Regions from separate parts of the Kitasatospora sp. NPDC085464 genome, predicted to be linked through region 1. Evidence: riboswitches for the same ligand, from Rfam matches in the RefSeq annotation. Region 1 holds a riboswitch; each other region holds the start of a gene.
The links. A riboswitch is a leader RNA that binds a small molecule or an ion and turns the genes downstream of it on or off. The one in region 1 is predicted to bind cobalamin.
Positions count from the first base shown of each region.

Region 2: linked by a shared signal. The riboswitch ahead of ACIGG8_RS08510 (CoA-acylating methylmalonate-semialdehyde dehydrogenase) and the one ahead of ACIGG8_RS00630 (ribonucleoside-diphosphate reductase subunit alpha) in region 1 are both predicted to bind cobalamin.
Region 3: linked by a shared signal. The riboswitch ahead of metE (5-methyltetrahydropteroyltriglutamate--homocysteine S-methyltransferase) and the one ahead of ACIGG8_RS00630 (ribonucleoside-diphosphate reductase subunit alpha) in region 1 are both predicted to bind cobalamin.
Region 4: linked by a shared signal. The riboswitch ahead of ACIGG8_RS08540 (prenyltransferase/squalene oxidase repeat-containing protein) and the one ahead of ACIGG8_RS00630 (ribonucleoside-diphosphate reductase subunit alpha) in region 1 are both predicted to bind cobalamin.

Region 1 covers NZ_JBITTM010000001.1:145,479-151,008, reverse strand. The annotation lists gene ACIGG8_RS00645 (DUF397 domain-containing protein) at 1-188, shown strand, start outside; gene ACIGG8_RS00640 (hypothetical protein) at 242-715, opposite strand; gene ACIGG8_RS00635 (ribonucleotide-diphosphate reductase subunit beta) at 800-1,795, opposite strand; gene ACIGG8_RS00630 (ribonucleoside-diphosphate reductase subunit alpha) at 1,816-4,215, opposite strand; cobalamin riboswitch at 4,406-4,549, opposite strand; gene ACIGG8_RS00625 (glycosyltransferase family 39 protein) at 4,612-5,530, opposite strand, start outside.
Region 2 covers NZ_JBITTM010000007.1:201,180-206,709, reverse strand. The annotation lists gene ACIGG8_RS08515 (acyl-CoA dehydrogenase family protein) at 1-243, opposite strand, end outside; gene ACIGG8_RS08510 (CoA-acylating methylmalonate-semialdehyde dehydrogenase) at 240-1,739, opposite strand; cobalamin riboswitch at 1,941-2,132, opposite strand; gene ACIGG8_RS08505 (SLC13 family permease) at 2,658-3,914, shown strand; gene ACIGG8_RS08500 (universal stress protein) at 3,919-4,407, shown strand; gene ACIGG8_RS08495 (glycosyl hydrolase family 95 catalytic domain-containing protein) at 4,564-5,530, opposite strand, start outside.
Region 3 covers NZ_JBITTM010000007.1:220,873-226,402, reverse strand. The annotation lists gene metE (5-methyltetrahydropteroyltriglutamate--homocysteine S-methyltransferase) at 1-2,057, opposite strand, end outside; cobalamin riboswitch at 2,233-2,436, opposite strand; gene ACIGG8_RS08585 (hypothetical protein) at 2,618-2,935, opposite strand; gene ACIGG8_RS08580 (ECF transporter S component) at 2,953-3,804, opposite strand; gene ACIGG8_RS08575 (ABC transporter ATP-binding protein) at 3,801-5,444, opposite strand; gene ACIGG8_RS08570 (CbiQ family ECF transporter T component) at 5,441-5,530, opposite strand, start outside.
Region 4 covers NZ_JBITTM010000007.1:209,078-214,607, reverse strand. The annotation lists gene ACIGG8_RS08555 (hypothetical protein) at 1-974, shown strand, start outside; gene ACIGG8_RS08550 (hypothetical protein) at 1,090-1,431, shown strand; gene ACIGG8_RS08545 (flagellar hook-length control protein FliK) at 1,497-1,976, opposite strand; gene ACIGG8_RS08540 (prenyltransferase/squalene oxidase repeat-containing protein) at 2,006-3,073, opposite strand; cobalamin riboswitch at 3,172-3,312, opposite strand; gene cobF (precorrin-6A synthase (deacetylating)) at 3,427-4,185, shown strand; gene ACIGG8_RS08530 (enoyl-CoA hydratase) at 4,266-5,039, opposite strand; gene mmsB (3-hydroxyisobutyrate dehydrogenase) at 5,036-5,530, opposite strand, start outside.

The DNA of each region.
Region 1 (5,530 bases):
CCGGACTTGACTGGCACAAGAGCACATACAGCGGGCAAGGCGGGAACTGCGTTGAGACGCAGGTCAGGCCGGCGACAATGGCTGTCCGGGACTCCAAGGATCCTGGCGGGCCGGCTCTGGTCTTTCCGGCCGATGCCTGGTCTTCCTTCCTCGCCGGGGTCAAGTCCGGCGAGTTTCCGACCGACTGAATCAACAGTGCTGCCCCGCACGGGCTGTGGCCGTGCGGGGCAGCATCCTGCTCTCAGCTGAAGTTGTCGACCCAGAAGAACACGGTCCTCAGGACCGCTCCTGGACCACCGGCGCCGAAGGCGAGGACCATGGACTGGGCGACCGCCACATCCGTGGGGTCGATGCCGTGGGACCAGGTGATCCGGGCGCTCAGGCCGGGAATCGTGCTTCCTGGCGCATACGCCCGGTACGAGCCGCGGGCATCCGCTATGCGCACCCCGTTGCGGCGCAGCTCCGCCCGGCGGAGGCTGGTCGACCTCAGCTCGTAGGTGCGGTCGCCCACCACGGCCGTGCGGGTGCGCGACTTCCGCCCGATCGGCACGTTCTGGCCGTTGACGTTCATGGCGCCGTGGTCGCGGTCGGGCACCACCGTGACGGTGGGCATCCCCACCCCCTGCACCCGGGCCACGACGGACGGCCAGCGGTCATGACTGACCTGTATCGGCCCGAACGGGCCGTTGATCACGCGCTGTTGGAGCTTGGACATTCCTGGCTATCCCCCGAACACCGAGAACCGACAGCGGAGCTGCCGTGACGGCAGCTCCGCTGTTCGCTGAACGTTGTTGTCGACTTAGAAGTCGTCGTCGAAGGAGACCGAACCCTCGACCGCGACCTGGTACGCCGACACGCGCCGCTCGAAGAAGTTGGTCAGCTCCTGGACGTTCTGCAGCTCCATGAAGCCGAACGGGTTGGTCGACCCGTAGCGGATCGGCAGACCCAGACGCGCCAGGCGCTGGTCGGCCACCGCCTGCAGGTACTCCCGCATCGAGGCGGTGTTCATGCCGGGCAGGCCCTCACCGCACAGGTCCTGGGCGAACTGGAGCTCGGCCTCGACGGCCTCCTCCAGCATCTCCGTGACCTGCTTGGCCATCTCGTCGTCGAAGAGGTCGGGCTCCTCCTCGCGGACGGTGTCCACCACGGAGAACGCGAAGTCCATGTGCATGGACTCGTCGCGGAACACCCAGTTGGTACCCGTGGCCAGGCCGTGCAGCAGACCGCGCGACCGGAACCAGTACACGTACGCGAACGCGCCGTAGAAGAACAGGCCCTCGACGCACGCCGCGAAGCAGATCAGGTTGAGCAGGAACGCCCGCCTGTCCTCCTTCGTCTGCAGCGAGTCGATGTGGTCGACCGCGTTCATGTACTTGAAGCAGAACTGCGCCTTCTGGTGGATGGAGGGGATGTTCTCCACCGCGGCGAAGGCCGCGTTGCGGTCCTCCGGGTCCGGAAGGTAGGTGTCCAGCAGCGTCAGGTAGAACTGGACGTGCACGGCCTCCTCGAACAGCTGGCGCGACAGGTACAGGCGCGCCTCCGGGGAGTTGATGTGCTTGTAGAGGCTCAGCACCACGTTGTTCGCGACGATGGAGTCACCGGTCGCGAAGAAGGCGACCAGCCGGCCGATCATGTGCCGCTCGCCCTCGCTCAGCTTGGCGAGGTCGGCGACGTCGGAGTGCAGGTCCACCTCCTCCACGGTCCAGGTGTTCTTGATCGCGTCCCGGTACCGGTCGTAGAACGACGGGTAGCGCATCGGGCGCAGGGTCAGCTCGAAGCCGGGGTCGAGCAGCATCTTGCGGTCGTCGGGGGTGCTCACTGGCAGGCCTCGCAGGACTCGGGGTTCTCCAGGGAGCAGGCGATGGCGTCCTGCTCGGCCTGGGTCATGGTGGGGGCGGGGACCGGCACGGCGCTGCGGGCGGCACCGGAGGCGGCCTGGGCGATGCGGGTCGCGGGACGCGAGCGCAGGTAGTAGGTGGTCTTCAGGCCCACCTTCCACGCGTAGGCGTACATCGAGCTCAGCTTGCCGATGGTCGGCGCCGCCATGAACAGGTTCAGCGACTGGCTCTGGTCCAGGTACGGCATGCGGGCCGCGGCCAGGTCGATCAGCGCGCGCTGCGGCAGCTCCCAGGCCGTCCGGTAGAGCGAACGGACCTCGGCCGGCAGCCAGTTCAGCTCCTGGACGGAGCCGTTGGCGTCGCGCAGCGAGTCGCGGGTCTGCTGGTCCCAGACGCCGAGCTCCTTGAGCTCGCGCACCAGGTACGGGTTGACCTGGAGGAACTCGCCGCTGAGCGTCTCGCGCTTGAACAGGTTGGACACCTGCGGCTCGATGCACTCGTACACGCCGGCGATGGACGCGATGGTCGCGGTCGGCGCGATGGCCAGCAGCAGCGAGTTGCGCAGGCCGGTCTCGGCGATCCGGGCGCGCAGCGCGGTCCAGCGGTCGGCCCACTGCTGGGCGGCCGTCGGGAAGTGGTCGATGTGCAGCTCGCCGCGGGCGGCGCGGGTCTCGCCGTACGCCTCGTGGCGGCCCAGCTGCTCGGCCAGGTCGGCGGAGCGCTCGTACGCGGTGAGCATGATGCGCTCGGCGATGAGCGTGGACAGCCGCGCGGCCTGCGCGGAGTCGAAGTCGATCCGCAGCTTGAAGAAGACGTCCTGGAGGCCCATCACGCCGAGGCCGACCGGGCGCCAGCGGGAGTTGGACGTCCCGGCCTCGGTGGTCGGGTAGAAGTTGATGTCCACCACGCGGTCGAGGAAGGTGACGGCGGTGCGGACGGTGGCGTCGAGGCGCTCCCAGTCCATCGCGCCGAGCAGGTCGTCCGCGGAGGCGCCGACGGCCACGTGCGCACCGAGGTTGACCGAACCCAGGTTGCAGACGGCGGTCTCGGAGTCGTCCGTGACCTCCAGGATCTCGGTGCACAGGTTGGAGGAGTGCACCGTGCGGCCCGGCAGCGCGGTCTGGTTGGCGGCGCGGTTGGAGGCGTCCTTGAAGGTCATCCAGCCGTTGCCGGTCTGCGCCAGGGTGCGCATCATGCGGGCGTAGAGGGTCTGCGCCGGGATGGTGCGGACGGCCTTGCCGGCCTGCTCGGCCTTGCGGTAGGCCTCGTCGAACTCCTCGCCCCACAGGTCGACGAGCTCGGGCACGTCGGCCGGGGAGAACAGCGACCAGTCCGCGTTGGCGTTGACCCGGCGCATGAACTCGTCCGGGATCCAGTGCGCCAGGTTGAGGTTGTGGGTGCGGCGGGCTTCCTCGCCGGTGTTGTCGCGGAGCTCCAGGAACTCCTCGATGTCGGCGTGCCAGGTCTCCAGGTAGACGCACGCGGCGCCCTTGCGGCGGCCGCCCTGGTTGACGGCGGCGACCGAGGAGTCGAGGGTGCGCAGGAACGGCACGATGCCGTTGGACTTGCCGTTGGTGCCGCGGATCAGGCTGCCGCGCGAGCGGATGCGCGAGTAGGACAGGCCGATGCCGCCGGCGTGCTTGGACAGGCGGGCGATCTGCGCGTAGCGGTTGTAGATCGAGTCCAGGTTGTCCAGCGGGGAGTCGAGCAGGTAGCAGCTCGACATCTGCGGGTGGCGGGTGCCGGAGTTGAAGAGCGTCGGCGAGGAGGTGAGGTACTCCAGGCGGCTCATCAGGCCGTACAGCTCGGCCACCTCGCGCACCGACTGCTCGTTGTCGCCGACCGCCAGGCCACAGGCGACGCGGAGCAGGAAGTGCTGCGGGGTCTCGACCACCTTGCGGGTGATCGGGTGGCGCAGCAGGTAGCGGGACTGCACGGTGCGCAGGCCGAAGTACTCGAAGCGGTCGTCGCCCGCGGCGTCGATCAGGGCGTCCAGCGCGGCGGCGTGCTTGGCGACGAAGTCCGCGGTGGTGTCGCCGATCAGGCCCTCGGCGTGGCCGACGGCGATCGAGGCGGAGAAGGACGTGGCGCCCTGGCTGTTCGCCTCGTCGACGATCTCCAGCGCGAGCAGGCGGGCGGCGAGCTTCGAGTACTGCGGGTCCTCGGCGATCATCGACGCGGCGGCGTCCACGGCCAGCCCGCGCAGCTCGGCGAAGTCCGAGCCGGCGTGGCGGCCGCGCAGCGCAGCGGCGGCGACATGGCCGGGGTCGACCTCGGGGAGGTCGACACTGCGGTCGGTGAGCAGCCGCAGCAGGGCGCCGCCGGGGTCGGAGACCTTCGGGTCGATGAAGGCGGTACCGGAGCCCTGGGCGGGCAGGGTGGCTGAGGCAGCGGTGGTCAAGGCGCTCTCTCCTGGCGGCGATCGGCGGCGGTGATCGGAGCCTCGGGCCGGTCGGGGCAGGGGAGCACGGCACGAACGCAAACGGCGTCGCGCGACGGTGTCTCCCCGGCCCGCCCGCGAGGCCCGGAGGGGTGGTGCTTGGTGCTGGCGCGGCCTCTGCGGGAGGGCCGTGGCGCACGCCGCCGGCAGGTACTCGGACTCGCGGGGACAGCTGCTCCAGCCGCCCGCACACCGCTGCGGGGCAGTCCCGGATTCGCACCGGGTTCCCCTGCATCGACAGCAGAAGCGAGCATACATGTAGTGCCGCTGCTCTGCGGCGGCACCATATGTTGTGCCTGTCGTGTCGCCCGCGTGGGCGGGCCCGCCGGCCGGTCAGTGCTTGAGATAGACCTTGTACGTGCTCGAATCGCCGGTCGGCGAAGTGAATTGCGCCACCAGTCGGTACTGCCCGCCGGCCGCCAGCGCGGCGCTCAGGGCGCGGTCGGTGGCGCGCGGCGCGGTGCTGTCGAGGACGACCATCGTGTACCAGCCGTCGCGGATCGCGGCGACGCTCCCGTCGTCCCCGTGGTGCTGCACGCCGGCCGCGTCGCGGTACTCCGTGCCGGTGCGCGCGGAGACCCACTGCTCGGGCTTGCTGACCGCGCCGAGGTAGTACTCGGCGAGTCCGTCGACCTCGGTGAGGTAGCGCCCCTGGGGCACCGCGTGGGACCGCAGGACGGCCAGCAGGCGGCCGGAGTCGGGTCCGTTCTGGTACCGCAGGGCGGACTGTTCCAGGCCGAGGGCGAGCAGCGCGACCCACACCAGGATGCCGAGCTGGGGGTGGCGGAAGTGGGCGCCGACCAGCCGGGTCAGGCCTACCCCGGCGAGCGGGGCGGCCAGCAGCATGCCGTAGGCGAGGTGGCGGAACAGCGCCCCGGAGGTGCCGGTCCACACGTGCGCGGCCGGGACGAGCAGGGCGGTGGCGGTCAGCACGGTGCCGAGCAGGGCGCGGTGGCCGCGCGAGGTGGGAACGGCCTCCTTCTCGGGCGCGTCGTGCTCGTTCATCTGTTCGCGGCGCGCGTACGCGATCGTGCCGGCCACCGCGAGGACGGTGAACAGGCCGCTCCACTGGACGGTGGAGAGCAGGACGGCGCGGGCCGAGCCGGGGGCGTTGCCGTGTGAGGGCGACCACCCGGCGAGCTCGCCCAGCGTGCCGTACGGCAGCAGCAGGACGACGGTGCCGGCGGCCAGCAGCAGGGCGCGCAGGGCGGCCGGGCCGAACCGGCGGTGCGGACGGGCGGTGGCCAGCGCG
Region 2 (5,530 bases), on a different contig from region 1:
GCCGGTCGCCAGCGCCTCGAAGGCCACCACCCCCTCCAGGCGGGAGAGTTCGGAACCGCCGGCGTCCTCGCGCACGTAGACGCCGGCCAGACCGACGTCCGCTGCCTTGCGTAGCACGTCCACGGGGAAGTGCTTGGTCCGGTCCCACTCGACGGCGTTCGGTGCCAGGTACTCGTCGGCGAAGGCCCGGGTCGTCTCCGCGATGGCGCGCTGGTCCTCGGTGAGATCGTGCACGGCGCTCATCCCATCGTCGGCATGGTGAAGCTCGCGCCTTCCTTGACCCCGGAGGGCCAGCGCGAGGTGACGGTGCGGGTGCGGGTGTAGAAGCGGATCGAGTCCGGGCCGTGCTGGTTGAGGTCGCCGAAGCCGGAGCGCTTCCAGCCGCCGAAGGTGTGGTAGGCGATCGGCACCGGGATGGGCACGTTGACGCCGACCATGCCGGTGTTCACCCGGCGGGCGAAGTCCCGCGCCGTGTCGCCGTCCCGGGTGTAGATGGCCACGCCGTTGCCGAACTCGTGCTCGCTGGGCAGGCGCAGCGCCTCCTCGTAGTCGGCGGCGCGGACGACGGTGAGCACCGGGCCGAAGATCTCCTCGCGGTGGATCCGCATCTCCGGGGTGACCCGGTCGAACAGCGAGGCGCCGAGGAAGTAGCCGTCCTCGTGCCCCTCCAGGCGGAAGTCCCTTCCGTCGACGACGAGTTCGGCGCCCTCCTCGACCCCGAGGTCCAGGTAGCCGCGGACCCGCTCCAGGGCGTCGCGGCCCACCAGCGGGCCGAAGTCCGCCGCCGGGTCGTCCGAGCGGCCGACCTTGAGCGCGGCGATCCGCTCGACCAGCTTCGCCACCAGGGCGTCCGCGGTCTCCTCGCCGACCGGGACGGCGACGGAGATGGCCATGCAGCGCTCGCCGGCCGAGCCGTAGCCGGCGCCGATCAGCGCGTCGGCGGCCTGGTCGAGGTCCGCGTCCGGCATCACGATCATGTGGTTCTTGGCGCTGCCGAAGCACTGCGCGCGCTTGCCGTGCGCAGCGGCGGTCGCGTAGACGTACTGGGCGATCGGGGTCGAGCCGACGAAGCCCAGCGCCTCGACCCGCGGGTCCTCCAGCAGGGTGTCCACGGCCTCCTTGCCGCCGTTGACCACGTTGAACACGCCCGGCGGCAGCCCGGCCTCCAGGAACAGCTCGGCCAGCCGCAGCGGCACCGACGGGTCACGCTCGGAGGGCTTGAGGACGAAGGAGTTGCCGCAGGCCAGCGCGGGCGCGGCCTTCCACAGCGGGATCATCGCGGGGAAGTTGAACGGCGTGATGCCCGCGACGACGCCGAGCGGCTGGCGCATCGAGTAGACGTCGATGCCGGTGCCGGCGTTGTCGCTGAACTCGCCCTTCAGCAGGTGCGGGATCCCGGCGGCGAACTCCACGACCTCCAGGCCGCGTTGGAGGTCGCCGTGGGCGTCGGCGACGGTCTTGCCGTGCTCGGCGGACAGCAGCCGGGCCAGCTCCTCCTTCTCCTGCTCGACGAGCTGCAGGAAGCGCAGCAGGACGCGGGCCCGGCGCTGCGGGTTCCAGGCCGCCCACGCGGGCTGGGCCTGCGCGGCGTCGGCGATCACCGCCTCGACCTCGGCGCGGTCGGCGAGCGGCACCCGGGCCTGCACCCGGCCGGTGTTGGGGTCGTACACGTCGCCGAAGCGACCGGACGTCCCGGGTGTGCGCTTCCCGGCGACGAAGTGGGTCAGTTCACGGACCATCGGTTCCTTCTCTCAACGGGTCGGGAGAGGAGGAATGGAGGCCGCCGCCGGACGGCGGGGCGCACGGTCGTGCGCCGCCCCGGCTGCGGTGGTTGACGGACCGTCAGGGCAGGTGGGCCCCGACGGCCATCGGCACGGGACCACCAGGAGCAGCGGAACGGGAGCAGCCCGGAGTCATGCGTGTCGTCTCCATCCTCGTGGAAAACACGGATCACCCGCGGCCGGTATCCTGACTCCCGGATCACCGCACGCCCTCAGGCCTTCCCGGCTGGCTGCCAGTGGCCGTCTCCTGCGAGGGCGGACTCCCCGGTCACAGTGGCGGGACCGTGCCGGACTCACACCGGCTTCCCTGACACCGCGGACCTGCCGTCGACCATATAGTTGGACGTCCTAGTAAGTCCAGAGGTCCGGGTGCGCGCCGCGTCATCGGGGTCCCACGCACCGGGCGCCGGGCCGATGGCGCGATCGGCCCGCTCGACCCGGGGGCCACCCCGCAGCCGGGCGCGGCCCCCGGTCGGCGAGCCTCCGGCCCCCGGCTCCCGGGATGGGAGGCGAGGGTGGCTACCTCACGCCGCGCGCCGTTGGAACTGCTGGTTCGCGCCCGTACCGCAGGGCCACTGGATGAGGCGGCGACGGCGGCCCGGGACTCGTTGTAGTCGGTGCCGCGGCCCGGGCCGGGATTCCCAGCGCGTCCTCCCCAGCCGTGGACAGAGCCGTGCCGCGCGCGGCCTCGGACGCCCGGCCGCCCCCGCGCCGGCCGAGGCAGCGGGTGGGCCCCGGACAGCGGGGCCGTGCCCACCGCGCACCTCCCCCGCGCCGACACCGGCGGTACGGCGGCCAACCGGTACATTCCTACCGGCTCACCTGCGAGTTTCCGGATCGGGTGGGTGGTCACCGTCACCTGCGAGGAGCAAGACCCTGAGTACGTCATCCGCGGAAGCGCTGTCCGTCGGCCTGCTGGTGCTGGTACTCGTCTGCGCGGTGGTACGGCCGTGGGGCTGGCCGGAGGCGGTGGTCGCGGTCCCGGCGGCCGGGCTGGCGATCGCCACGGGCGCGATCTCCTGGGACCACGCGGTGGCCGAGGCGCAGCGGCTCGGGCCGGTGATCGGGTTCCTGGCAGCCGTGCTGGTGCTGGCTCAACTGTGCGACGACGAGGGCCTGTTCCGTGCCTGCGGGGCGTGGATGGCCCGGACGTCGGCCGGGAGTCCGCGGCGGCTCCTGGTGCAGGTGTTCGTGGTCGCCTCGGTGGTCACGGCGGTGCTCAGCCTGGACGCCACCGTGGTGCTGCTGACGCCGGTGGTGTTCGTCACCGCGGCCCGGCTCGGCGCGCGCCCCAAACCGCACCTGTACGCCTGTACCCACCTGTCGAACACCGCCTCGCTGCTGCTGCCGGTCTCCAACCTCACCAACCTGCTGGCCTTCGCCGCCAGCGGGCTGAGCTTCACCCGGTTCGCCGCACTGATGGCGCTGCCGTGGCTGGCGGCCATCGCCGTCGAGTACGTGGTGCTGCGCCGGTTCTTCGCCGCCGATCTCGACGCGGGCGCCCCGGCCGCGGGCGAGGCGGAGGCGCCGGAGATGCCGCTGTTCGCGCTGGTCACCGTCGCCTGCACGCTCGCCGGATTCGTCCTGACCTCGATCGTCGGCGTCGATCCGGCCTGGGCGGCGCTGGCCGGCGCGCTGGTGCTCGCCGTCCGGGCCCTGGTCCGGCGGCGCTCCACCCCGGTGGCGATCGTGCGCTCGGCCGCCGTACCGTTCCTGGCCTTCGTCCTGGCGCTCGGCATCGTGGTCCGGGCCGTGGTCGACAACGGGCTGGCCTCCGCGCTCGGGCACCTCGTGCCCGACGGCACCTCGCTGCCCGCGCTGCTGGGCACCGCGGCGCTGGCGGCGGTGCTCGCGAACGTCATCAACAACCTGCCCGCCACCCTCGTCCTGCTCCCGCTGGCCGTGCCGTCCGGCGCCGGGGCGGTGCTGGCGGTGCTGCTCGGGGTCAACATCGGCCCCAACCTCACCTACGCCGGCTCGCTGGCCACGCTGCTGTGGCGGCGCATCGTGCGCGAGCACGAAACCGAGGTCGGCCTGGGCGAGTTCACCCGGCTCGGACTGCTCGTCGTGCCCGCTGCCCTGGTGACGGCCGTGGTGGCACTGTGGGGGTCCCTGCACATCATCGGAGGCTGACCGCGTGACCGTCGTCGTCTGGATCACCGAAGGCACCTGGCCCGCCTGCGTGGACGCCGCCCGCGCCCACGCACCCCGGGAGGCGGAGATCGTCCTGCTCCACGTCAGCGGCCAGGAGGTCCCCGGCGTCGCGCACGGCGCGTTCGCCGGGCTGCTCGGTCGCGGCCACCGCGAGCGCGACCCCGGCACCCGGGTGGAGACCCTGGCGGCGGCCTCCGCCCGGGAACTCCTCGACGCCGCCGCCGAGCGGCTCGGACGGCCCTGCGCCCGGGTGGAGCGGACCGGACGGGTCGAGCGCGAGGTCGTCGCGGCCACCGAGGGCGCGGCGTTGCTCGTCCTCGCCCGCGACGGCGACCGCACCCGCCTCGGACCGCACAGCCTCGGCCCCGCGACCCGTTTCGTCGTCGACCACGCGCCCTGCCCGGTGCTGCTGGTCTGGCCGGAACCGGCGCCCGGCACCGCCACGATCCCTCCCCCGCCCGACGGACGGTAGCGGTCGACGGTAGCGGTCCGGAACCGGGACGCCCGGGCCGTGACTCCGGGGCCGTGACTCCGGGTCAGTGCCTCCGGACCAGTGCCCGACGGCCGGTGTCCCGGTCAGTGCCCGACGGCCGGTGTCCCGGTCAGTGCCCGACGGCCGGTGTCCCGGTCAGTGCCCGACGGCCGGTCCTGGGTGGGAGAGCCGGTAGACCCCGCCCGCCGTGAGGCGGACCCGGAAGCGCCGCTCGTCGCCGGGGACGGCGGTGGCCGCGACCGCCCGGCCGTCCCCGCCGGTCAGGACGAGGTCGCCCGCCGGCTCGGGCAGGCGCAGCTCGACGGTGGTGTCCCGGGCGGCCCGGAGGGCGGCCCCGGTCAGCACGCCTCGGCGCCAGCTCAGGCCGACCGTGAGCCCGCCCCGCGCGCGCAGGCCGTGGACGTCCCCGTCCGGCCAGCTCGCCGGCAGTGCGGGCAGCAGCCGCAGGACCCCGTTGTGACTCTGCAGCAGCGCCTCGGCGATGGCGGCGGTGATGCCGAAGTTGCCGTCGATCTGGAAGAGCCGGGGCGGGTGCAGGTCGAAGAGGTTCGGCGCGATCGAGGTGGCGAGCAGTCGCTCCACGGCGTGCCCGGTGAGCGCGCCGTCGCCCAGGCGGGCGGCGAGCGCGGCGACCCAGGCGAGGCTCCAGCCGGTGCCGCCTCCGCCGTGTTCCAGGCGCCGGTCCAGGGCGCGGCGGGCCGGTTCCAGCAGGGTGTCGTCGCCGAGCGGGTCGACGGCGCTGCCCGGGTAGAGGCCGTAGAGGTGGGAGAGGTGGCGGTGGCCGGGGTCCTCCTCGGGGAGGTCGTCCCGCCATTCCAGCAGTCGGCCGTCGGCGCCGAGTGCCGGTGGGCGCAGCCGGGCGCGCAGGCGGGTCAGTTCGTCCGCCAGCTCGTGGTCGACGCCGAGTTCGCGGGCGGCGGCGGCGGTGTTGCCGAGGAGTTCGGCGGCCAGCCAGTGGTCCATGGTGGAGCCGGCGTCGACGGCGGCCAGGGAGCCGTCGGCGAGCCTGAAGTGGTGCTCGGGCGAGGTGGACGGGCAGGTCACCAGCTCGCCGTCGCCCTCCTCACCCGGCGGGTGGGTCTCGACCAGGAGGTGGGTGAGG
Region 3 (5,530 bases), on a different contig from region 1:
ATGTGCGAGCGGGTCGCCTCCAGGGAGATGACGTCCGCGTCGAGGTCGTCGATCGCCTTCATGATCGCGCCGAACTCGGCGTAGCACATGTGGGTGTGGACCTGGGTGTCCGCGCGGACGCCCGACGTGGCCAGCCGGAACGCCTCGGTGGCCCAGTCCAGGTAGGCCGGGCGGTCGGCGGCGCGCAGCGGGAGGGTCTCGCGCAGGGCCGGCTCGTCGACCTGGACGACGGCGGCGCCGGCGGCCTCCAGGTCGGTGACCTCGTCGCGCAGGGCGAGGGCGACCTGGCGGGCGGTGTCGGCGAGCGGCTGGTCGTCGCGGACGAAGGACCAGGCCAGCATGGTGACCGGGCCGGTCAGCATGCCCTTGACCGGGCGGTCCGTCAGGCCCTGCGCGTAGCCGAACCAGTCCACCGTCATCGGGTGCGGGCGGGAGATGTCCCCGGCGAGGACCGGCGGGCGGACGTAGCGGGTGCCGTACGACTGGACCCAGCCGTGCCGGGTGGCCAGGTAGCCGGTGAGCTGTTCGGCGAAGTACTGGACCATGTCGTTGCGCTCGGGCTCGCCGTGCACCAGGACGTCCAGTCCGGCCTTCTCCTGGTAGGCGATGACGTCGCGGACCTCGGCCTCCATCCGCTCCCGGTAGGCGGCCGCGTCGACCCGGCCCGCCGTCAGGTCGGCCCGGGCGACGCGCAGTTCGGTGGTCTGCGGGAAGGAGCCGATGGTGGTGGTCGGCAGCAGCGGCAGCCTGAGCCGGGCGCGCTGGGCCTGGGCCCGTACGGGGTAGGGCTGGGCGCGGCGGGCGTCGTCCGCGGTGACGGCGGCGGCGCGGGTGCGGACGGCGGGGGCGCGGGTGATCGGTGAGGTGGCGCGGGAGGCGAGGTCGGCGCGGTTGGCGGCGAGTTCGGCGGTGATCGCGCCGGTGCCCTCGCGCAGGCCGCGGGCGAGCAGCGCGGCCTCGGCGGTCTTCTGTTTGGCGAACGCGAGCCAGCGGGCGATCTGCGGGTCGATGTCGCGTTCGAGCGTGGCGTCGATCGGCACGTGCAGCAGTGAGCAGGAGGGCGCGACGTCGACCCGGTCGGTGAGGCCGAGCAGGGTCGCCAGGGTGGCGAGCGACTTCTCCAGGTCGTTGATCCAGATGTTGCGTCCGTCGATCACCCCGGCGACCAGTCGCTTGCCGGGCAGCCCGCCGACGGCGGCGAGGTCGGCGAGGTTGGCCGCGGCCGGTCCGGTGAAGTCCAGTGCCAGGCCCTCGACCGGGGCCTTCGCCAGGACGGGCAGGGCGTCGCCGAGGCGGTCGAAGTAGCTTGCGACCAGGAGCTTGGGCCGGTCGGTGAGGGCGCCGAGGTCGCGGTAGGCGCGGGCGGCGGCGTTGAGCTCGGCGGGGGTGCGGTCCTGGACGAGGGCGGGCTCGTCCAGCTGGACCCATTCGGCGCCGGCGGCCTTCAGGGCCGCGAGCAGCTCGGCGTAGACCGGCAGCAGCCGGTCCAGCAGGGTCAGCGGCTGGAAGTCCTCGGCGACACCGGGCGCGGGCTTGGCGAGCAGCAGGTAGGTGACCGGCCCGACCAGCACCGGCCGGGCGGTGTGACCGAGCGTGAGGGCCTCGGTCAGCTCGCCCACCGACTTGGCCGGGTTCGCCGCGAAGGCCGTGTCGGGGCCCAACTCCGGGACCAGGTAGTGGTAGTTGGTGTCGAACCACTTGGTCATCTCCAGTGGCGCGACGTCCTGGGTGCCGCGCGCCATGGCGAAGTAGCCGTCCAGCGGGTCGGCCTCGACCGCGGCCCGGTGGCGGACGGGGATCGCGCCGACCGCGACGGTGGTGTCCAGCACGTGGTCGTAGAGCGAGAAGTCACCGGTCGGGACTTCCCCGATGCCGGAATCGGCGAGCTGCTGCCAGTTCCCGCGGCGCAGGTCGGCGGCCGTCGCCAGCAGCGTCTCGGCGGTGACCGCGCCCTTCCAGTAGCCCTCGATCGCCTTCTTCAGCTCCCGGCCCCGCCCCTGGCGGGGGTAGCCGTACGCGGTGGCGAGGGTTGCCGCGGCTGCGGACTTCGTGGTCAAGGGACTCTCCTTCGCGAGTCTGTCTCCTCAGGGATCCGGAGACCGCAGGGGCGCGAAGGGATGACGGACCGGGCAGCGGCCGCACCGACGTACGGGCCTGATCTGCCTGGTATGGTCGCCGACCCGCCCACGAGGTCACCGGATTGCCGCGCGCGGATCCTCCGCGGGCGGGCAGTGGCAGGTCTTCGGACTCGCGGGCACGCCCACCCTGTCGAGGGCGGACTCCTACTGGCCGTCGCTTCCCAGACCCGTCCCGGGCCCAGTGCGTATGACGGCGGTCGTTCCCACTCACCGCTGCGGGGCAGTCCCGGACTGGCCGATCAAACGGCGTCACCGGGTTCCCTCTTACGACGCCCCGCCTGGCGGACAGGGCGAACCAGCTGCCCGGCCAGCTTAGGGGCAAGGAACCCGAACCCACGCGGAATTCACGCAACGTGTCCGCATGGTGAGACCCGGCGCCGCCCGCGGAGGCGCACGGGTGCACCCCGGGGCACCGGCCATGGCCGCGGCGCACGGCCGCCGGCCCGGGGCCTCACCCGGTTCCGTACACCCAGCGACGGTCAGGGACGCGCCTGGGCGTCGGGCGTGCGCGGCAGGGCGGCGCGGATGTCCGCGATCAGTTGGGGCAGGGTGCGTCCTGGATCCAGCTGACAGTCCAGGTGCCCGATCCCGTCGGCGGGGATGCTCGCCAGTATCCGTTCGGCCTCGCCCAGCAGTTGGCTCTTCCGGTGGAGGTCGAGCTTCATCCGGGCGACCTGCGCCTGAGCCCCGCCCAGCTGGCGGCGTGCGGATGCCAGGCCGGCGTGCTGTTCCGGGGTCAGGACGACGACGTCGACCCCGTTCAGCGTGATCGTCCGGGGTTTCGCGGGTTTGGGCACGATGGTGGCCTTCCGGTTCAGGAGTTCTCCGCCCCGACGGGCCGGGCGACGGCCTGCGTTCCCACCGCGGCGTCCGCACCGCGCGGAGCCTCGAAGCGCACGGTGGGCTCGAAGTTGGCGCGGCGGGCGGCGCGGCGGAAGACGGTGAGGACGGCCGGCCCGACGACGAGGACGGCGGTGAAGGTGGTGACGGCGCGGCCGGTGTCCCAGCCGAGCGAGGTGGCGAGGTCGAACAGGAGGTAGCGGTGCCACTGTTCGGTGAACGGGAGGCCCGGCAGGTAGGCGATCGAGCTGTTCGGGTCGGTGGAGAACGGCCAGAAGGACAGGTTGAGCAGGAAGCCGAACAGGTAGCCGGAGAAGGCGCCGTACACGGCCAGCATCGGCACCTCCACACGGCGCCGCCGGGTACCGGGCAGCAGGCCGGCGAGCATGCCGACGAAGGCGCAGCCGAACATCTGGTAGGGCATCCAGGGGCCGACGCCGCCGGTGAGCAGGGCGGAGGCGAACAGGGAGGTGCAGCCGAGGGTGAAGCCGAAGCCGGGGCCGAAGACCCGGCCGGCCAGGACGAGGATGAAGAACACCGTCTCCACCCCGGCGGTGCCGGCGCCGAGCGGGCGCAGTCCGGCGTTCACGGCCGACAGGACGCCGAGCATGGCGAGGGCCTTGGCGTCGATGCCGCCGGACGAGATCTCCGCGATGACGACGGCGAGCACCAGGACCAGCAGGGCGCCGAAGATCAGCGGTGGCGCGTAGGAGGAGCCGAACTTCCCCGGGGCGACGGCGAACGGCCAGGTGAAGGCGACCAGGCCGATGAACGCCGCCAGCGCGATGACGACCCGGGCCCGGCCGGGGATCCGCAGGGCGGTCATCGGGCCGCCTCCGCCGGTTCGAGGGCCTCGGCGACCTGGTGGGCCGTCAGATAGGCCAGCGGCGCCAGGATCTTGGCGGTCTGGGGGGCGAAGGTCGGTGAGGCGACGATGACCTCCGCGGTCGGGCCGTCCGCGACGACCTCCCCCTCGGCCATCACCACGACCCGGTCGGCAGCGGAGGCGACGAACTCGACGTCGTGGGTGGAGACCACGACGGTGCGCCCCTCGACGGCGAGGGCGTCCACGATGCCGGTGAGCGCCTCCTTCGCCTGGTAGTCGAGCCCGCGGGTGGGCTCGTCCAGCAGCACGACCCGTGGTGCGGCGGCGAGTTGGATCGCCAGGACGAGGGCCAGCTTCTGGCCCTCGGAGAGGTCCCGGGGGTGGGTGTCATCCGGGATCCCGGGGGCCAGGCGGTCCAGGATCTGCCGTGCGGTCGGGCCGCCGACCCGGTCGGCTTCGACGTCGCTCTGGCCGAGTTCCTGCGCGACCGTCTCCAGGTACAGCAGGTCGGTGGGAGTCTGCGGGACGAGACCGACCAGCTGGCGGGCCCGGGCGGCCGGGAGGCGCTTGGGGTCCTCGGTCTTCCCTTCCCCGGCGCCGGTGACCTTCACGCTGCCGCCCTGGCGCGGGCCGGAGCCCTGCAGCGCCCACAGCAGCGAGGACTTGCCGGAGCCGTTGCGCCCCATCAGGGCGGTCACCTCGCCGGCGCCCAGCGACAGGTCGACGTCCCGGACGGCGGCCACCGGCCCGTAGCGGACGACCACCCCCCGGGCGTCCAGCACCGGCTCCCCCGCCACCGCTGCCCGGCGCGGCGGGGGAACGGGCACGTCGCTGAGCCGCTGCCGCAGCGGGGCCGCGGCGCGGCGGGCGTCCCGGACGGACAGCGGCAGCGGCCGCCAGCCGGCCAGTCGGCCGAGGTCGACGACGGGCGGGGCGATCGCGGTGGTCCGGAAGACCTCCGCGGGCGGGCCGTGCACGACGGTGCCGTCCCCGGGCAGGTAGGCGACCCGGTCGGCGTACTGGACGACCCGTTCCAGGCGGTGCTCGGCCAGCAGGACGGTCACGCCGAGGTCGTGCACCAGCCGGGTGATCGCGGCCAGCACCTCCTCGGCGGCGGTCGGGTCGAGCGCGGAGGTGGGCTCGTCCAAGACCAGGACGCGCGGGTGCGCGGTGAGGACGGAGCCGATGGCGACGCGCTGCTGCTGGCCGCCGGAGAGCTCGTACAGGGCGCGGTGGCGCAGGTCGGCCAGGCCGAGCAGGTCCAGGGTCTCCTCGACGCGCTTGCGCATGACCTCCGGCGGGATCGCCAACTGCTCCATGACGTAGGCCAGTTCCTCCTCCACCGTGTCGGTGGTGAAACCGGCCAGTGGGTCCTGCCCCACGACGCCGACCACGTCCGCGAGTTCGCGTGGCGGGTGGTGCGCGGTGTCGCGGCCGTCCACGGTGACGCGGCCGCGCAGGGTGCCGCCGGTGAAGTGCGGCACGAGGCCGTTGACGGCGCCCAGCAGGGTGGACTTTCCGGTGCCGGTGCGGCCGACCACGAGGCAGAGTTCGCCCTCCGGGATGTGCAGGTCCACGTCGCGCAGGACGGGCGTGGTCTCGCCGTCGTACACCACGCTGACCTGGTCGAATCGGATCACGTGCTCACCTCTGAGGTCGTGCGGGCGGTGCGGGTGCTGCGGGGGCCGCCGGTACCGCGGGGGTCGCCGGTACTGCGGGGGTCACC
Region 4 (5,530 bases), on a different contig from region 1:
ACTGGCAGACCGCCGAGCCCGGCTACTACGGTCCGTCCGCCAACTTCAACGGCACCGTCTTCGGCCTGCTCGCCCTCGCGGGCGCGAAGACCCAGACGGGCACCCAGCGCGCCCCGCAGGCCCTGCTGAACGCCTCCGTCACCGCGGTGCGCGCCAACCAGCACAACGACGGCGGCTGGAACTACAGCAAAGCGGCTGGCGACCCGACCGCGCTCACCCAGGGCAGCGACATCGACATGACCGGCGCCGCCATGGCCTCGCTGTGCGCGGCGGGCGTCCCCAACACCGACCCGGCGATCGTGGTGGCCAAGAACTTCCTCAAGGGCAAGCTGGCCTCCTCCGGGGCCTTCAGCGCCATGTTCGGAGTGAACACCGACTCCAACGGCTGGGCCGTGTCCGGCCTCAACGCCTGCGGCATCAACCCCCAGGGCACCGACTTCACCAGCGGCACCGGCAAGACCCCGCTCGACTTCCTCATCGCCCAGCAGTTCAAGCCCGGCGGCGGCTTCAAGTACCTGCCCACCGACACCTCCCCGTCCCCCTACGCCTCCGTCGACGGCCTGCGCGCCGTGGCCGGGGCCGGGTTCACCGCCACCCCGCCCGCCCCGGTCACCGTCGGCGAGCCGACCTGGGCCGCCACCACCGGCTTCACGGCCGGTACCGCCGCCAGGCTCGCCCTGGTCGTCGACGACGGCACCGGGGCGCTCAAGGCCTGCACCGTCACGCTCACCCCGACCGGCGGCACCGCGACCCTCGGCGACGTCCTCGACGCGGCGGGCACTGCCACCCCGGCCGGCTGCGTCACCGCCGTCACGCCGTCCACCGGCGGCGGCACCGTCACGGCGATCAACGGCACCGCCAACAGCGGTTCGTCCACCTGGAAGGTCAGCCTGGACGGCGCCACCGCCGTGGCCGCCACCCGGGCCACCACCGTCCACCTCGGCGACACCGTCTCGCTGCGCTACGGCAGCTGACCGCTCCGACTCCGCAGGGGAGTCGAGCACGGATCATCCTCCCCTCGGCAGGGCAGAACCACGACGGCCCGACGGATCCCGCCGCCGGACCACGGAACAGGGGGAAGTGGTACCGATGGGTGTTTCCAGGTGGGTGGCAGGCGGCTACGTGGCCTCGGTCGGCGTACTGGCCGCCATTGGCGGGCTGACGGGGAACGGGCGCTACTACCTCGCGTCGATCGTCCTCACCCTGCCCGTCGGGCTCGCCGCGTTCGCGGGCGTCTACCTCGCCCGGGGGCTGCTGACGGGCGTCGGTGAGCTGTTCACCACGACACGACTGCCGAACGGCGATGATCCCGGGTGGCTGACCACGTCGGGCATCGTGGCCAACACACTGCTGTTCACCGCTGCCGGCGTCATCACCGTGGTGCTGGCCGAGCACTTCGTCCGCCGCCGGAGGACGGCTCGCGGAAGGTGATCCCCGCGTAGGCGGTGCCCCGGCCCTTCCGCGGAAGGGCCGGGGCACCGGTGTGTCGTCGTACGTCAGGGGGCGGTGATGCCGGGCTGGGCGCCGGCGCCGAAGGACCAGCCCTCGACGTCGCCGGGCGCCGGGTTGTAGCTGCCCGCGCCGAGGTTGCTGTACGACCAGGGGCCGCCGTGCTGGGCGTGCCAGTACGACCAGTAGGCGCTGCCGGTGGGGTTGGTGCAGGTCGTCGGCAGGCTGTTGATCCTGCAGACGAAGCCGGGGAAGCGCGGGTGGAAGCCGTACGTGAATCCGGCGCCGGTCAGCGCGGCCAGGCCGCTGGCCGGGTCCCCGGGGGCGCAGCCGGTCTCGATGCCGCCGCCGACGGCCGTGAAGTCGACCACGACGGTGACGCCGGTGGTGCCGCTGCAGGCCGCCGCGTGGGCCTGCGGGGCCTGGGCGGCGGAGACGCCGAGCAGGCCGGCGGTGAGGGCCGCCGCGGCCGCGATCGACCCGAGCGTACGTCGGGCCGGGCGGGCCAGGGTGAGGGTGTCGGTCATCGGTGAACTCCTCGCGGTATCAGAGCCGTTCAGTGGGCGGCCGGGGCCGGGCAGGCCAGGGTGGGGGCGTCGGGGCGCGCGCCGGCCGCGGACAGGGTGGCCAGCGGCGCACCGCCCAGGCCGAGGACGGCCTGCGCAGTCGCCCGGGCGCCGTTGCCCGCGTTGAAGCCGGTCGCGTCGTAGGCGACGGCGCCGCGCACCGCCGGGTCGGCCGAGCAGCCCTGCTGGAGCTTGACCAGCCGGCTCCAGCCCTTGAGGCCGGCGCCGAAGCGCCCGCCGGAGAGCAGCGCCTGGGTGGCCAGACCGGTGGTGTTGGCGTTGGAGGCGGTCGCCCCGGCCGCCGCGAAGCCGCCGTCGGCGTTCTGGTGGGTGGTGAGCCAGGTGAGGCCGGCGTTCGCCTTGGCGGTGCGGCCGGTGGCGGCGAGCGCCTGGACGGCGAGGGCGGTGGCGTCCGGGTCGCTGGTGCAGGTGGTCTGGCCGAAGGCGACGGGGAACCCGCCATCCGCGCACTGGCTGTTCGCGAGGTAGTCCACGGCCGCCGTCGGGGCGTCACCGGGGGTGCGGTGCAGGGCGATCAGGGCCAGTGACTGGCCGAAGGCGTTACTGTAGTCGCCCCACTGGGAGCGGTCGGAGAAGCGGCCCTCGGGGGTCTGGAGCGAGCGCAGCCGGGCGGGCAGGTCGACGCCGCCGAAGCTCGCCGAGTTCGCGTCGCGGACCTCGGCGGCGAGCAGCAGCTTGGCGGTCGCGCCCGCGTACGCCTCGGTGGTGCCGTCGCCGAGGTAGCCGGAGATGATCTCGGGCTTCGCCAGCCAGGCGGTGGCCCGGGCGGCGGCCTCGTCGGAGCTGTGCGAGGCGGCGAAGGCCAGCACGGCGTCGATGGTCAGCCCCTGGTCGGGGTAGGCCGTGCCGTTGAAGACGCTCTCGAAGTGGTCACCGCCGACGAGCTGGCGGGCCAGCCAGCCGGCCGCCGCACCGTCGGGGCGGACCGTCCGGGAGGAGGTGGTGTCGGCGTGGGCGGCGGTGGCCGCAGGGAGCGCGGTGGCGAGGGCCAGGGCGGGTATCGCGAGCAGACCGAGGGTGCGGCGGAGCGTGGGCATGGGTGCCTTTCCGGGCCTGGACGCAGGGGCCCGGAGGGCGTCGGCGTATGCCGGAGCAGCCCTCGGAGCTCCGGCCCGCAGACCACGACGGGAGGAGGGGACGACACACCTCCGCCGACGGGTACTCGGGCTCGCCGCCGACGTGGCGTCGGCGGCCTACCGTTGCGGGCCAGCGCCGGATTCGAACCGGACTTCCCCCGTGGGCGGAGTCACAACGTGACGGCTCATCATGGCGAAACGGAAAAGATCGGGTCAAGGGATCGTGCGTCACGTCACGGTGACGCGGGTGGATTCCTGGACGCGCGCCGGTCCGCCGGTCGGGGAACGGCCGGTCGGAGGGCAGAATGCCTCCCATGCGGCACATCTTCGTCATCGGCATCGGCGCGGGCGACCCCGACCACCTCACCCTGCAGGCCGTCAAGGCGCTCGCCCGCACGGACGTCTTCTTCATCCTCGACAAGAGCGAGGAACGGCAGGACCTGATCCGGCTGCGTCGACGGATCCTCGCCGAGCACGGCCGGGCCGGGCACCGCGTGGTCGAGGCGCCGGACGCGGAGCGGGACCGCAGCACCCCCGCGTACGCGGCCGCCGTCGACGACTGGCGCGTCCGCCGCGCCGACCTGGTCGAACGGCTCCTCGCCGAGCACCTCGGCGAGGACGAGACGGGGGCGTTCCTGGTCTGGGGCGACCCGAGCCTGTACGACAGCGTCATCGCCGTCGTGGACGACGTCCTGGCCCGCGGCACCGTCGTGTTCGACTCCGAGGTGGTCCCGGGCATCAGCAGCGTCTCGGCGCTCGCCGCCCGCCACCGCACCACACTGACCCGGGTCGGCCGCCCGGTGCAGATCACCACCGGCCGCCGTCTGGCCGAGGGTTTCCCCGAGGGCGTGGACGACGTGGTGGTGATGCTGGACGGCCGGGCCGCCTTCACGGAGATCGACCCCGAGGGGCTGGAGATCCGGTACGGCGCCTACCTCGGCACCCCCGACGAGATCCTCGTCGCCGGCCCGCTCGCCGAGGCCGCCCCGAGGATCCGCGAGCTGCGCGAGCAGGCCCGCGAGCGCAAGGGCTGGATCATGGACACCTACCTGCTCCGGCGGGCCGGGAGCTGACCGGCGGTGAGCCGCCCCGTGGAGGGGCGGCGCACCGGGCCGGGCGTCAGCGGGTTGCCGAACTCAGCGGTTGCCGGACGTCAGCGGTTGCCGAACGTCGGCGGGCGCTTCTCGGCGAAGGCCGCCATGCCCTCCTTCTGGTCCGCCGTGGCGAAGGTGGCGTGGAAGAGCCGGCGCTCGAAGCGGACGCCCTCGGCGAGGGTGGTCTCGTACGAGCGGTTGACGCTCTCCTTGAGCATGACCGCGGCCGGGGTGGACATCGCCGCGATGGTCTCGGCGGTGGCCAGGGCCTCCGTCTGCAGCTGGTCGGCGGGGACGATCCGGGAGACCAGGCCGGCCCGTTCGGCCTCCTCGGCGCCCATCATCCGGCCGGTCAGGCACAGCTCCATCGCCTTGGCCTTGCCGACGGCCAGGGTGAGCCGCTGCGAGCCGCCGATGCCGGGGATCACACCGAGCTTGATCTCCGGCTGGCCGAACTTGGCGGTGTCCGCGGCCAGCAGGACGTCGCACATCATCGCCAGCTCGCAGCCGCCGCCCAGCGCGTACCCGGCCACCGCCGCGACGACCGGCTTGCGCAGCGCGGCGAAGCGGTCCCAGGCGGCGAACCAGTCGCCGAGGTAGGCGTCGACGAACTCCAGGGACTGCATCTCCTTGATGTCGGCGCCGGCCGCGAAGGCCTTCTCCGAGCCGGTGACCACCAGACAGCCGATCTCGCGGTCCCGGTCGAACTCCGTGGCCGCGGCGACGACTTCGGTCATCAGCCGGGTGTTGAGCGCGTTGAGCGCCTTCGGGCGGTCGAGCGTGATCAGCCCCACCCGGCCCCTGCGCTCGACCAGGATCGTCTCGAACGTCATGCGGTGTCCTTCCGGAGGGTGGTGATGATGGCGGAGAAGTCCAGCCCGGCGCCCGCCCCTTCGGCGAACGCGGCGTACAACTCCGATGCCCTGCCGCCCAGTTCGGCCGGTACGTCGCAGGCGGCGGCCGCGGCGGCCGCGAGTCCGAGGTCCTTGGCCATCAGGGCGGCGGCGAATCCGCCGGCGTAGTCGCGGTTGGCGGGGCTGCCCGGGACCGGGCCGGGCACGGGACAGTTGGAGGTGAGCGCCCAGCACTGTCCGGAGGCGGTGGAGGCCACCTCGAACAGGGCCTGATGGCTGAGCCCGAGGCTCTCCCCGAGCACGAAGGCCTCGCTGACCGCGATCATCGAGACGCCGAGGATCATGTTGTTGCAGATCTTCGCGGCCTGCCCGGCACCGGAGGAACCGCAGTGCACGACCCTGCGGCCCATCGCGGCCAGCAGCGGCTCCGCCTCGGCGAAGTCGGCCTCGTCGGCGCCGACCATGAAGGT